DNA from 2 places in the Synechococcus sp. R55.3 genome. Region 1 is predicted to be linked to the other one. Evidence: predicted binding sites of a transcription regulator. Region 1 holds the regulator's gene; the other holds the start of a gene.
What was found. The regulator HrcA, encoded in region 1, represses chaperone genes, less so after heat shock. The targets are predictions, from matches to a motif close to TTAGCACTCNNNNNNNNNGAGTGCTAA.
Positions count from the first base shown of each region.

Region 2: a site for HrcA is predicted at 2,117-2,143, ahead of groES (co-chaperone GroES). Genes of this name have one in related genera too.

Region 1 covers NZ_JANSIG010000064.1:5,536-12,450, reverse strand. The annotation lists gene arsB (ACR3 family arsenite efflux transporter) at 297-1,307, shown strand; gene NW849_RS10370 (arsenate reductase ArsC) at 1,325-1,741, shown strand; gene NW849_RS10365 (T9SS type A sorting domain-containing protein) at 1,793-2,689, opposite strand; gene tilS (tRNA lysidine(34) synthetase TilS) at 2,978-3,961, opposite strand; gene hrcA (heat-inducible transcriptional repressor HrcA) at 4,015-5,166, opposite strand; gene NW849_RS10350 (urease subunit gamma) at 5,526-5,828, shown strand; gene NW849_RS10345 (urease subunit beta) at 5,900-6,328, shown strand; gene NW849_RS10340 (hypothetical protein) at 6,450-6,704, shown strand; gene NW849_RS10335 (endonuclease MutS2) at 6,912-6,915, opposite strand, start outside.
Region 2 covers NZ_JANSIG010000016.1:3,948-10,862, reverse strand. The annotation lists gene NW849_RS04210 (apocytochrome f) at 121-1,104, shown strand; gene NW849_RS04205 (PhzF family phenazine biosynthesis protein) at 1,167-1,997, opposite strand; gene groES (co-chaperone GroES) at 2,206-2,517, shown strand; gene groL (chaperonin GroEL) at 2,608-4,242, shown strand; gene NW849_RS04190 (DUF429 domain-containing protein) at 4,583-5,377, shown strand; gene NW849_RS04185 (GuaB3 family IMP dehydrogenase-related protein) at 5,493-6,656, shown strand; tRNA gene NW849_RS04180 (tRNA-Val) at 6,698-6,769, shown strand.

The DNA of each region.
Region 1 (6,915 bases):
GGCCCCCTACTTCAGCGTCTCAGGAGCAGCTCCCCAGCAACCTCCACACAGGGATCCATGTTAATTTCTACACCAACATGGTTAGCGACAGGGTCGGCGACAAGCCTCAAACCCTGATTCTTCCGTTGACCCGGTCGATCCCGCTCTGGGCAAGGGTTTCAGGCCCCTCGGCGGAGAAAAACAAGGGGAAATTGCAGCCGAAAACAAGACCTCTGGGCAAGGGTTATAATGGGGGGCGAGTCGCTTCCCTTCGGGGAAGTGGAATTAATGGAAACGCTGTAATTAAATTTCAACCCATGAAGTTTTTTGAAAAATACCTTACCGTTTGGGTCTTGCTATGCATTGCTGCAGGCATTGGTCTTGGGAAAATACTGGGGAATTCTGTTTCGGTGCTTGAAAGCTGGCAGATATATACCATCAACATTCCGATAGCGGTGTTGGTTTGGATGATGATCTACCCGATGATGGTACAGATTGATTTTTCATCGATAGGCGGTGTTTCAAAAAATTGGAAAGGACTGGCGCTGACAGTTACTGTAAACTGGCTGATCAAACCTTTCACCATGGCATTGTTTGGATGGATTTTCTTTAAAAATCTGTATGCTACCTGGATCACTCCGGAAGATGCAGACCAGTACCTGGCAGGCGCCATTCTGCTGGGTGCCGCACCCTGCACAGCCATGGTGTTTGTGTGGAGTTATTTGGTAAAAGGCGATGCCAATTATACGTTAATACAAATTTCAGTCAACGATCTTATTCTGCCGGTTGCATTTGTACCCATTGTAAAATGGCTGCTGGGAGTAACCAACGTACAGATACCGTATGAAGTACTGATTACTTCGGTGGTTGTTTTTGTTGTTATACCGCTAACTACGGGCTATCTGACCAATCGGATATTGCTTCAACGAAAAGGAAAGGATTGGTTTGAACAAAAATTTCTTCCGGCACTTCGTCCTGTTTCCATACTAGCATTGCTTTCAACCCTGGTTTTACTCTTTGCCTTTCAGGGCGAACACATACTGGATCATCCATACACCATTTTGTTGATAGCCATACCACTGACCATTCAAACCTACTTCATATTTTTTATAACCTGGCTGGGTGGAAAATTGCTCCGTTTATCACATCCGGTTTGTGCACCGGCTGCGATGATTGGTGCCAGTAATTTTTTTGAACTCGCAGTTGCCGTGGCCATATCACTTTTTGGTCTTAATTCAGGTGCGTCGTTAGCCACAGTGGTTGGTGTACTCATAGAAGTACCCATTATGTTATCGTTGGTAGCCATCGCTAACAGTTGGAGGTATTAAATTAAAAAATTCATAGCATGAAAAAAATCTTGGTTTTATGCACAGGTAATAGCTGCCGTAGTCAAATGGTACATGGTTATTTAGAAAATCTGTTACAAGGTAAAGCTCATATTTACAGTGCCGGTATTGAGATGCATGGCGTAAATCCGAGAGCCATACAAATCATGAAGGAAGATGGAATTGATATCAGTCATCATACCAGCAACCATGTAAATGAATACTTAAACATACCCTTTGATTACATCATCACGGTATGTGATCATGCCAGAGAAAACTGTCCGTACATACCAGGTAATTCCATTCGCATACATCATAGTTTTTCTGATCCTGCCAAAGCAACCGGAAGTGAAGAAGAAATTATGCATGCATTTCGTATGGTTCGAAATGAGATACGCACATTCTGCGAAGAATTTTCAAAGACTATCATTGCTTAATCCTAGTAAGAAAACACAAACAAAAAAGCCCCGTAACCGGGGCTTTCTGATTTATTTTACAACCATGATGCGTTGTGTTATCGCTTGTTTTCCGTCAGATATTCTAAGAAGATAAATTCCAGAAGACAATCCGTCTGTGATCAAAGTTATTTGCTGCTGAGATGGAGCAATGGTAAATTGCTGCAACACCTGACCCAGTGTTGTCATCAGTTCTCCTTTCAACGGTTCGGCAGAAGCCAATTGCAGAGCAATGGTAATCATATCAGTAGCTGGATTGGGATACACCAAAAAGTTGGAGGTATTCATCACTTCATCCAGCGAAGAACAGTTAAGTACTGTAACCGATGCAGTGGCAGTTGCTGTACATCCGTTAGTAGCTGTGGCTGTAACGGTATAGGTAGTAGTGGATGCAGGGCTTACATTGATGGAAGCAGTATTAGCACCTGTATTCCAAGTAAAACTATTACCACCAGAAGCAGTAAGATTTACAGAGCTTCCCTGACAAATAGTACCGCCACCACTTATAGTAGGTGTGGGCAAAGGGTTCACCACAATACTGGCTGTTGCCGTGTTTGTTCCGTTTAAATTGCTAGCTGTTAATGTTACAGTATATGTCCCCGCTGAATTAAATGTTACAGTAGGACTGGCAGCCGTACTTGTTGAAGGAGTTCCGCCGGGGAAGGACCAGCTATAGGAAGTAGCATTGGTAGATGTATTGGTAAATGTAATACTTTGCCCTGCACAGATGTTAGTTGATGAAACATTAAAAGAAGCGCTTGGTGGTGTATTGGTTGCAGCACTAATGTTTATATCATCCAGATAAGTAACATTTCCCCATCCACTTCGCAATTGGAATCTGATTCTGGCGGCGGTTTGAGAAGCATACGGGCTTAAATCTATTGTCTTGGTTGCCCATTGTGATGGGGTAGGTACAAATGCAGTGGTCATATCAGGTGCTGTAGCCAATGGACTCGGGCCTGTATTATTACCATAAGATGCTAATCGTATCCAAGTATTGCCACAATCAGTGGTGATACTTACTATTAATGAATCAGTCGCTTCCCTTCGGGGAAGTGGAATTAATGGAAACGCTAAAGCCGAATTCACTTTACGAAGATCGCTTAGGGTCGCTTCCCTTCGGGGAAGTGGAATTAATGGAAACCAGAGTAAGTACAGGTGTATGTCTAGGGCATGTCTAGGTCGCTTCCCTTCGGGGAAGTGGAATTAATGGAAAAATTAATGGAAACAAACCAAGTGATCCCCTTTCACTTCCAGCCAGTGCCCACCTGGATAATCGGGGCTACGGCTGCCTCGGTCTGCTTTTAAGAGCTGGATCCCGGCTTCTACCTGGTCAAAGGTGGGGTGGTGGGGCAGCACCAAAGACAAAAATTGAAACATCACCTGCCGCTGCAGAGCCAAGGGGGCAGCCCGCAAGGGATCCCGTCGCAGCCCTGGCAAAGCGGGCTCATACACCTGCTGCCATAGCTGAGCTGCTTGGGCTACCACCAGCTCATGTTCTGCTTGGAGCAGCGTGGCAGCCCGATTCAGGGCCGCTTCCAGTTGCGGATTAAAGTGCTGCTTCAAGTAGGGCATCACCTCCAGGCGGAGACGGTTGCGGCAATGGGCCAGATCTTGGTTGCTGCGATCCGGCCAGACCGGCAATTGGTGCTGCTGGCAAAATTGTTCGGTTTCCCAACGGTATAGACCCAGCAGGGGTCGCACCACCTGGGCAGAGGTGGGATCCCGGTCGTCCAGGCGACGCTGCCAATCCAGGCTGCTCAGCCCGGCGGCTCCTGTTCCCCGCAACAAGTTCCACAAAAACGTCTCTGCTCGATCCGTGGCCGTATGCCCCATCACCACGGCGCTGCAATCCCAGATGCGGGCCCATTTGTCCAGTTGTTGGTAGCGCCAAGCCCTGGCCCCTGCCTCATCTCGGCGGATGGGATCCGCAGTCTCAACGGCATGAGGCAGTCCCTGCTGCTGCAGCCACCCCTGCAAAAAGCGAGCACACTCCGTTTCATCTGCCGACCAGCGGTGATCACAATGCAGAACAAATATCTGCCAGCCCCAGCGAGGCTGCAAATCCCGCAAGATCTGGAGCAGGCAAAAAGAATCTTGCCCGCCCGAAAAAGCCACCAGCAGTCGCTGGCCAGGGTGAAGAAGTTGCTGCTGCCGAATGGCGCACTGTACCCGCAGGTGGAGAGGAGAGAGCCTGGCCACAGCTTGCTATTGCTCACGTACAACCCAGACCCTACCTGCCGCTATGGGATCCCTTAGGCAAGAGCTCGGGTCAGATGAGAGGCCACCGCCTGCACAGCAGCAATGCTGCGCTCGTAGGCCATTCGGGTCGGCCCCAGCAAGGTGACCGTACCCAGAGGAGCTGAGCGACGGTGGTAAGTGGAGGCGATAACCGTACAGTGGTGCAGAGACTCCAGTGGATTCTCGCTGCCAATGTAGATGATCACCGGGGTCTTGCGGGCAGACTGTCCCGACTCCTGATCCATCTCCGTTGAGCTCGGCAGAGAGGGCAAACCCCCATCGGCAAAATGGAGCCCAATCATCCCCTGAAGTTGCTTGGCTCCCTCCTCGATCAACTGCATCACTGCCTGCACCTGCCGGGCCTGGGAAAACTCCGGCTGACGCATCAACTCGGCCATACCGGCACTGAACACCTGCCCCAGAGAGGGCTGTAGACAGCGTTGCACCACCGAGCGCAGCAGTTGCTGCAGCCAATGGCCGTAGGTACGAAATTCTTCATCCAGTTTCAGCCAGCTCAGATCTTGCAGCTCGGCAAAGGTTTTGCCCCGCAGCTTCAGGGTGAGAAAGTTGCTGAGCAATTGCAATTCATCTTCCAAATCCTCTCGGGAGTCGCTGGGCCAGTCGGGGGGGCTGACCAGAGCTGAATGGGTTTGATAGGAGTCGGTTACCACCAACACCATCACCCGCCCTGGTGCTACCGACACCAACTGCACATGATGAATGGCTACCACCGGCCCCTGAGGAGGAGTGATGAGAGCAATGCAACCGCTCAGATGGGCCAAAAGCTGAGCTACCCTTTGCAGGAGGCTGTCTAGGTCGTCTCCCAGCTCACGGCCAAGCTGATCCATCAACTGTTGCAGAGCGGGATGGGGATCCGGCTGAGGAGCATCGTGAGGGATCCCACCGCTGTTGGCGGAGGTCAACAAATCGTTGACATAAACCCGATAGCCAAAGTCGGAGGGAACCCGACCCGCAGAGGTGTGGGGCTGAAACAGTAACCCCACCTGCTCAAGGGTGGCCAGGTCGTTACGAATGGTGGCCGTGCTCACCCCAAAGTTATAGGACTGGGCCAAGGTTTTGGAACCGACAGGTTCAGCCGTCGCAATGTAGCTGCGCACCGTCGCCCAGAGAATCTTCCGCTGGCGGGGAGTCAGTTCGAGTTTCATAGCCGATCAAAAGAACCCAGTCAACACCTATCTATCTAAAGGGAAGTGCTAAACAGAGCCGGTAAATTGCTCCAGGATAGACCAACTCAGGGTTGAGATACGAATCTAGACAAACTTTCGCGTCTAAATACATCTGTATGCATCTATTGTTACTCTTTCATGACGGGTTGCCCAGGAAGGGAGTCGCAACACCCAATGCCGAAAGAGGTTGAGGCTGTGGGTTGTGCAGGAGAAAGGGAAATCCCCTCTAGCCTAGACCCCTTTTTTTGCCCAGAGGTGATATAAAGTTGAGTCAACTCTAGGCCAACTGGGCCTGCTGCTGTCCCCCCTGTATCCTTTTGTATCTTTGAGGTTGTCCCGTGTACTTATCCCCCCAGGAGAAAGACAAGTTGTTGATCTACCTGGCTGCCCAGTTGGCTCGGGATCGGCGGCAGCGGGGCCTCAAACTCAATTACCCTGAGGCAGTGGCCTACTTGAGCGCAGCGGTTTTGGAGGGGGCGCGGGAAGGGAAAACGGTCGCCCAATTGATGAGCGAGGGGCTGACGTGGCTGACCCGCGAGGACGTAATGCCCGGGATCCCGGAGATGATCCCCGAAATCCAAGTGGAAGCCACCTTTCCCGACGGCACCAAGCTGGTTACCTTGCACCATCCCATTCGCTAGCGTCGGGGCTGCCCGCTTTCAGGGATCCCCCAGATGCTCCAAAGACCGAAAAACTTCAGGAGGTTGTCCCCATGCCCTCTGGCCGCAAATCCAAAACCACGCCTGGCGCCAACGCGGAGCCAGCCCTAATCCCAGGGGAACTGCTGCTGGCAGAGGATCCCATCCAGGCCAACGTCGGGCGGGCCACCGTGACGCTAGAGGTCACCAACCGAGGGGATCGGCCCGTTCAGGTGGGATCCCATTTTCACTTTTTCGAGGTGAACCGGGCCCTGGTTTTCGATCGCGCCGCCAGCTTTGGCATGCGCCTCAACATTCCTTCCGGCAATGCGGTGCGTTTTGAGCCAGGCCAAACCCATCGGGTGACGCTGGTGGCTTTGGGGGGCAAGGGGTTGGTGCATGGCTTCAATCGGCTCACGGAGGGTACGGTACGCTCTGCCGCCCAAAAGCGGCTGGCCCTGGCCCGATTGCAGGAGTGGATGGGTCAAGCAGCCAATCCCTAGGGAGTACCGCCCCCCCCAAGTGTGCAGCTTTGGGCAGCCGTGCCAAGGTTCAACCCCATCCCCGTCTCCGCTCAGATTCAGGACAGTAGGGCTATCCTATTTCTCCCCTAGGAGCGGGCAGATGTCAGAACGCGAGACTATCTTGTGGATGTGGGTGCAAGGCTTGGGGCTAAATCTTTCTGGGTTGGCGCTGTTGGCAGCAGCAGGCACCGCCTTTGGGCCTCTCAGTTGGACAGGTGCGACGGTGGCGGTGATGTTGAAGCTCATTGGAGATGGCCAACTGCTGCGGAGCTACTGGCTCTGGCGAAGCCGGCGACAACAGAGGGGATCCCAGCCCGTCAGCTCGGCAGCGGCAGTGCTCCAGAGTCAGGCTTGAGACAATCGCCAGCCCTTGTTCGGTCTCCGACCCAATAAAGCCAACTTAACCCTCCCTAGTCTCTCTTCCGAAGGGGGGAGGGAAGCTTGAGCTCACGGCTGTCTGGAGATGATAGCCCTCGGAAACCCTGTGGATCCTTGGGGCCCGGAGCTTTATCTCGGCTTTGGATCTGATCTGGATCTGAGTCCCCTCCGGCACCGGTAAGCCTCAT
Region 2 (6,915 bases), on a different contig from region 1:
GTGAGGTAAGGATCCTGGCTGTGCCGGCTTTTGCCAAGGGATTTGGGGCAAGTCGTCGAGATGGCTATTTCAAGACTGTGTCCTAAAGCTGTGATTGAAATCCATTCTGAGCTGAGAGTTATGAAGCGAATTGGCTTAGTCTTCTGCGCGCTGCTGCTGCTGCTGGGGATGGGGGCACGTCCGGCGGCAGCCTACCCCTATTACGCCCAGATGGCCTACGACAACCCCCGCGAGGCGACCGGAAAAATTGTCTGTGCCAACTGCCACCTGAACGCCATGCCCACTCGCGCCGAGGTGCCCCAGGCAGTCACCCCCGGCCAGGTGTTTACCATCAAAGTTGGGATCCCTTATGACCTGAGCAAGCAGCAGGTGCTGGCAGACGGCAGCAAGGGTGGGTTGAATGTGGGCGCGGTGGTGGTCTTGCCGGAGGGCTTCCGTTTAGCCACCGAAGCCGAGATGACCGAGGAACAACGGCAAGAAACTGCCGAGACCTACATCACCCCCTACAGCGACGCGAAGCCCAACATCCTCCTGGTCGGGCCTTTGCCGGGCGAGCAGCATCAAGAAATCGTCTTCCCGGTGGTGGCCCCTGACCCGAAAGAGGATCCCTCGGTGGCCTTCATGAAGTATCGCGTTTACATTGGGGCCAACCGGGGTCGCGGTCAGCTCAACCCCGACGGCAGCCTCAGCAACAACAACGTCTTCCGCGCCCCAGCCACGGGGCGTCTAGTCAACATCGCCACCCTCAACTCCGATATCAGCGATCTGCCGGCTGAATTGGCCAGCCTGGTGCCCCCGGAATACGAGCTGCCGGGCACGAGAGTTCTCAGCTTCGAGACCGAAAGCGGGATCCAAAACCTGGTGGTGCCGCCTGGGCCGGAACTGGTGGTTGCCGTTGGCGACAGCGTCAAAGAAGGGGATCCCGTCACCAACAATCCCAATGTGGGCGGCTTTGGCCAGGTGGAGCGGGATCTGGTGCTGCAAAGCCCGGAGCGGGTGAAATGGCTGGTGGCTTTCCTGGCAGCCGTTACGATTGCCCAGCTCTTATTGGTGCTCAAGAAAAAGCAGGTGGAGCTCATTCAAGCCGCCGAAATCCTTGGCTAGCTCAAGCTCTTTCCTGGCCTGCACCTCGGAGGTATCCGAGGTGTTTTTTGTTCGGTAGGGTTCTAAGGTAGCCTCAGCTCTCCTCTGATCACCTGCACAGCCTGCCCGGCAATCTCCACGCGAGAGCCGAGATCGCGACACCAGAGCTCCCCGCCGCGGCTGGATAGCTGGTGGGCCTGTAACTCAGAGCGACCCAGGCGTTTGGCCCAATAGGGCATCAAAAGACACTGGGCGGATCCCGTCACTGGATCTTCCGGGATCCCCAGCCGAGGGGCAAAAACGCGGCAGACAAAATCCGGCCCATTCCCCAGAGCCGCCCCAGAGGCTGTGACGATCAACCCCGGAACGGGGAGTGCTTGAACCTGGGCCAGATCCGGTTGCACCTGCTGCACCTGTCCCGCCGAAGCCAGCACCGCCACCCCCATACCCCCGCGGTACAGCTCCACAGGTGGGATCCCCAAAGCCGCTGCCACCTGCTCCTTGGCTTCTGGCCAAGGTTCCGGAGTTTGAGCAGGAAAATCCATGGCCAGGCGATCCCCTTGCCGCCGCACCTGCAACAGGCCACTGCGGGTGGAAAAGGCTACCCTCTCCGCCTCAGGATGCACCTCGGTGAACAGCACATGGGCACCAGCCAAGGTGGCGTGGCCACAGAGATCCACCTCCGTCGTCGGCGTAAACCAGCGCAGCCCATAGTGGGGAACCTCGCCCTGGGATCCCTGAGGCAGTAAAAAAGCCGTCTCCGATACATTGTTCTCTGCGGCAATGGCTTGCATCAGCGCCTCTGGCAACTCCTGGGGCAGCAGACACACCGCTGCCGGATTGCCGCCGAAAGGCACCGCCGTAAATGCATCCACCTGAAAAAACGGGATCCGCACGTTCTCAACCCAGCCCAACTCAGGCCATGATCCCACACCGGCACCAAAAGTAGGGGGATCCGCACCCCGACCGCACCTGCCAAAAGCGGGATCCCGCTGACAAAGGCTATTGTCAGGCCAGAAAGTTGGCTGATAAACTAGCACTCGTAAGTCGAGAGTGCTAAGTCGCTTCCCCTCGGGAAGCGGAATTAATGGAAATTCGTTAGGATCACGGAGGACATTCGTCATGGCTGCAGTGGCTCTTAACGTCTCTACCCTGAAGCCGCTGGGCGACCGCGTGCTGGTCAAAATCGCTCAGCAGGACGAGAAAACCGCAGGTGGGATCTTCTTGCCGGACACTGCCAAGGAAAAGCCCCAGGTGGGGGAAGTGGTTGCTGTTGGCCCTGGCAAGCGCAACGACGAGGGCAAGCTGATCCCGATGGAACTGAAAGCCGGCGACAAAGTGCTCTACTCCAAGTATGCCGGAACCGAAGTCAAGCTGGGCAGCGATGAATATGTGCTGTTGGCCGAGCGGGACATTCTCGCCATTGTTCAGTAATGGTCAGTGATTCAGCAGCAGTTCAACGAACGATTGAATCCTTGAGACTCTGTTTCACCCTTACCTGCATTTGCATCGGAGAGGTTGACTATGGCCAAATCAATCATCTTCAGTGAAGAAGCCCGCCGCGCTCTAGAGCACGGCATGGATATTTTGGCAGAAGCCGTAGCCGTTACCCTGGGTCCCAAAGGGCGCAACGTCGTGCTGGAGAAGAAGTTTGGCGCCCCCCAAATCATCAACGACGGGGTAACCATTGCCAAAGAAATCGAGCTGGAAGACCACATTGAGAACACAGGCGTTTCCTTGATCCGGCAGGCGGCTTCCAAGACCAATGACACGGCTGGGGATGGCACCACCACGGCCACGGTCTTGGCTCACGCCATGGTGAAAGAAGGTCTGAAAAACGTGGCTGCCGGCGCCAACCCGATTGCCCTAAAGCGGGGGATCGACAAGGCGGTGAAGTTTTTGGTAGACAAAATCGCCGAACATGCCCGCCCGGTCGAAGATTCCAAAGCCATTGCCCAGGTGGCGGCCATTTCCGCCGGTAACGATGAAGAAGTGGGCCGTATGATTGCCGAGGCCATGGACAAGGTGGGCCGCGAAGGGGTGATCTCCCTGGAAGAAGGCAAGTCCATGACCACCGAGCTGGAAGTGACGGAAGGGATGCGCTTCGACAAGGGCTACATCTCCCCTTACTTCGTCACCGATACCGAGCGGATGGAAGCGGTTCTGGAAAACCCCTACATCCTCATCACCGATAAGAAGATCACCCTGGTGCAAGACCTGGTACCGGTTCTGGAGCAGGTGGCCCGCGCCGGTCGTCCTCTGCTGATCATCGCCGAAGACATCGAGAAAGAAGCGCTGGCTACCCTGGTGGTGAACAAGCTGCGGGGTGTGCTGAGCGTGGTAGCGGTAAAAGCCCCTGGCTTCGGGGATCGCCGCAAGGCTATGTTGGAAGACATTGCCATCCTGACCGGTGGTGAGGTAATCAGCGAAGAGCGCGGCCTGAAGCTGGAGAACGCTCGCCTCGATTCCTTCGGCACTGCCCGTCGCGTCACGGTAACCAAAGACAATACCACCATCGTGGCGGAAGGCAACGAAGCGGCCGTGAAAGCTCGTTGCGAGCAAATTCGCCGTCAAATTGAGGAAACCGACTCCACCTACGACAAAGAAAAACTGCAAGAGCGCCTGGCCAAGCTCTCCGGCGGTGTGGCAGTGATCAAAGTGGGCGCGGCCACTGAAACCGAGATGAAAGACCGCAAGTTGCGCCTGGAAGATGCCATCAACGCCACCAAAGCGGCGGTAGAAGAAGGGATCGTTCCCGGCGGCGGTACCACCTTGGCACACCTGATCCCAGTGGTAACCGAGTGGGCGCAAGCCAACCTGTCCGGCGATGAACTGGTGGGGGCCAACCTGGTCGCCCGCGCTCTGGGTGCTCCGCTGCGCCGCATTGCTGAGAACGCCGGCCAAAACGGCTCCATTGTGCTGGAGCGGGTGAAAGATAAGCCCTTCAACACCGGCTACGATGCTCAGAACAACGCCTTCGTGGATATGTTCGAGGCGGGCATTGTAGACCCGGCCAAGGTTACCCGTTCCGCCCTGCAAAACGCCGCTTCCATTGCGGGGATGGTGCTGACCACCGAAGCAATCGTGGTGGACAAGCCCGAGCCCAAAACCAACACGCCGGCAAGCAGCGGCAGCGGCATGAGTGACTACGACTACTGATCTGTTGATTGCCACAGGGAGGCGGATCCCTTAGGCTCACCGAAGAGTTTGGGGGCACTCCGCTTCCGGGCTGAGCATCTTGGATGAATCTCTGGGGATCCCCTGGTAGGATCCCTTTTCTTGTGGATTTTCATCAAGACGCAGGCAATCCGGCGGGATCATTCCCAACGACCGTGAGACAGCAGCGAAACTGTTTGTGATGCTGATCCCTAACCCCTTTTCTCAGAGGGAGAGGGTCTGGGGGTGAGGGCGCTAGAGCCATGCAATCGGGAACTGCCTCAAACTGGTTTTTTGATAACGACTCTGATTCTGTCCAACTTGAAGAGAAGGGGAAGGCGGTGTGGCTCAGTTGATCTGCATTGGCCTGGATCTGGCCTGGTCAACCCGCAACCCTTCCGGTCTGGCCACGCTGCGAGTCCAGCTCGGGGATCCCGGCAGGCAGAACTTGACAGGCCATCTGGTCGATAGCCGCATTCTCCAAACGGATGAGGAGATCCTGGACTATATTCAAGCTCAGGCGGGCGAAGATCCCTGCTTGGTGGCGGTGGATGCCCCCCTGCGCGTCCCCAACCTCAGCGGACAGCGACGGGCCGAGGCCGAACTGAACCGGGTGTTTCGCGCCTATGCAGCCGGGGCCCACCCAGCCAACCGCCGGCTTCTAGAAAAAAACGGCCAGGTGAGAGGGGAAGCCTTGGTGCAAGCCCTAGCCAGTTATGGCTTTCGGGAGCAGGCCAGCATCGAGCGAGGAAAACTTACCCGCCAAGTGACCGAGGTCTTCCCCCACAGCGCCTTGGTCAGCCTCTTTGGCCTCAGCCGCACCCTAAAATACAAGGCCCGCCCTCGACGCACCTGGCCGGAACGGCAACAAGCTTGGCAACTTTACCAGCATCATCTGCGCTCTCTGGCTGCCGCTGACCCGGCTCTCCAGGATCACGAAGAGCTGCTCCAAGTGAAGGTGGGATCCCTCAAGGGCCGTCGACTCAAAAACTACGAAGATCAGGTGGATGCGTTGATGTGTGCCTACATCGCCCTCTACGGGTTCCGTTGGGGATCCGAGCGCTGCCGCAGTTTCGGCAACCTGCAAGAAGGGCACATTTTCACGCCCTTGCCCCCTCGAACCTCTGAGGCTGATTGAGACCCGCTCCGGGATCGCAGGTGGAAATCCCAACCAGAAGAACAAAACTCTCGCTAGCCTTGGATCCCTCCTTGGCGGCATGATAAAAACAAGGGATCCGCAGAACAGGGGAAAAATGGACGTGCAACTGGGCCGCAATCGGCAGGCAAGACGCGCTTACGGGCTGGATGAAATCGCGCTGGCCCCAGGCAGACGAACGCTGGATCCCAGCCTGGTGGACACCCACTTCACTCTGGGAGGGATCCAACGGCAAATCCCCATCATCGCCAGCGCCATGGATGGCGTGGTGGATGTGCGAATGGCCATTTTGCTCTCGGAGCTGGGAGCTTTCGGGGTGTTGAACCTGGATGGCATCCAAACCCGCTACGCCGATCCCGATGAGGTGTTGGATCAGATTGCGTCGGTGGGCAAAGACGAGTTTGTGCCCCTAATGCAGCGCCTCTACGGCGAGCCGGTGAAGCCAGAGCTAATCCAAGAACGCATCCGCCAGATTAAAGCCTCCGGCGCCATTGCCGCCGCTAGCTGCGTGCCCGCCCACGCCGCCCAATACGGCCCCCTGGTGGCGGAAGCCGGGGGGGATCTGTTCTTCGTTCAGGCCACGGTAGTTTCCGTCCACCACAAGGTTCCCGAAGGCATGGAACTGCTGGATCTGGCCCAATTTTGCCGGTCGATGCCCATTCCTGTTGTGGTGGGCAACTGCGTTACCTACGATGTCGCTCTGGAGCTGATGCAGGCCGGAGCTGCCGGTGTCTTGGTGGGGATCGGCCCTGGCGCTGCCTGTACTTCCCGAGGCGTGTTGGGGGTGGGAGTGCCGCAGGCTACGGCCATCGCCGACTGTGCCGCTGCACGGGAGCAGTTTTTGGCGGAAACCGGCGCCTACGTTCCCATCATTGCCGATGGCGGATTGGTGACCGGCGGCGATATTTGCAAGGCCATCGCCTGTGGAGCGGACGCAGTGATGATCGGATCCCCCTTGGCCCGCGCCCATGAAGCCCCCGGTCGCGGCTTTCACTGGGGCATGGCCACCCCCAGCCCCATCTTGCCCCGCGGCACCCGCATCCGCGTGGGATCCACCGGCACCTTGGAAGAAATCTTGCGCGGCCCCGCCCGCCTGGACGACGGTACCCACAACCTCTTGGGCGCCCTGCGCACCAGCATGGCCACCTTGGGGGCTGCCAATCTTCGAGAAATGCAGCAGGTGGAGATCTGCATTGCCCCTTCCCTGCTCACAGAGGGGAAGGTGTACCAGAAGGCGCAAAGCCTGGGCATGGGGAAATAGTCCCTTGGGAATGCTAAACTCGGTGGACTGGGATCCCTCGGGGGCGGTTAGCTCAGCGGTAGAGCGCCTGCCTTACAAGCAGGATGTCACTGGTTCGAGTCCGGTACCGCCCATCCCCACCGGAGCTTGCAGCTTGAGAGCTCTGTCTCAGTTTGAGATACACCCGCTAGCCAGAGCCGGATCCCTGAGGTAGAGTAGTGGATATCGAGCCTCGATCATCTACCGCAGTTGGGTCTCGCATTGAGTCTTGCCCAGAAAG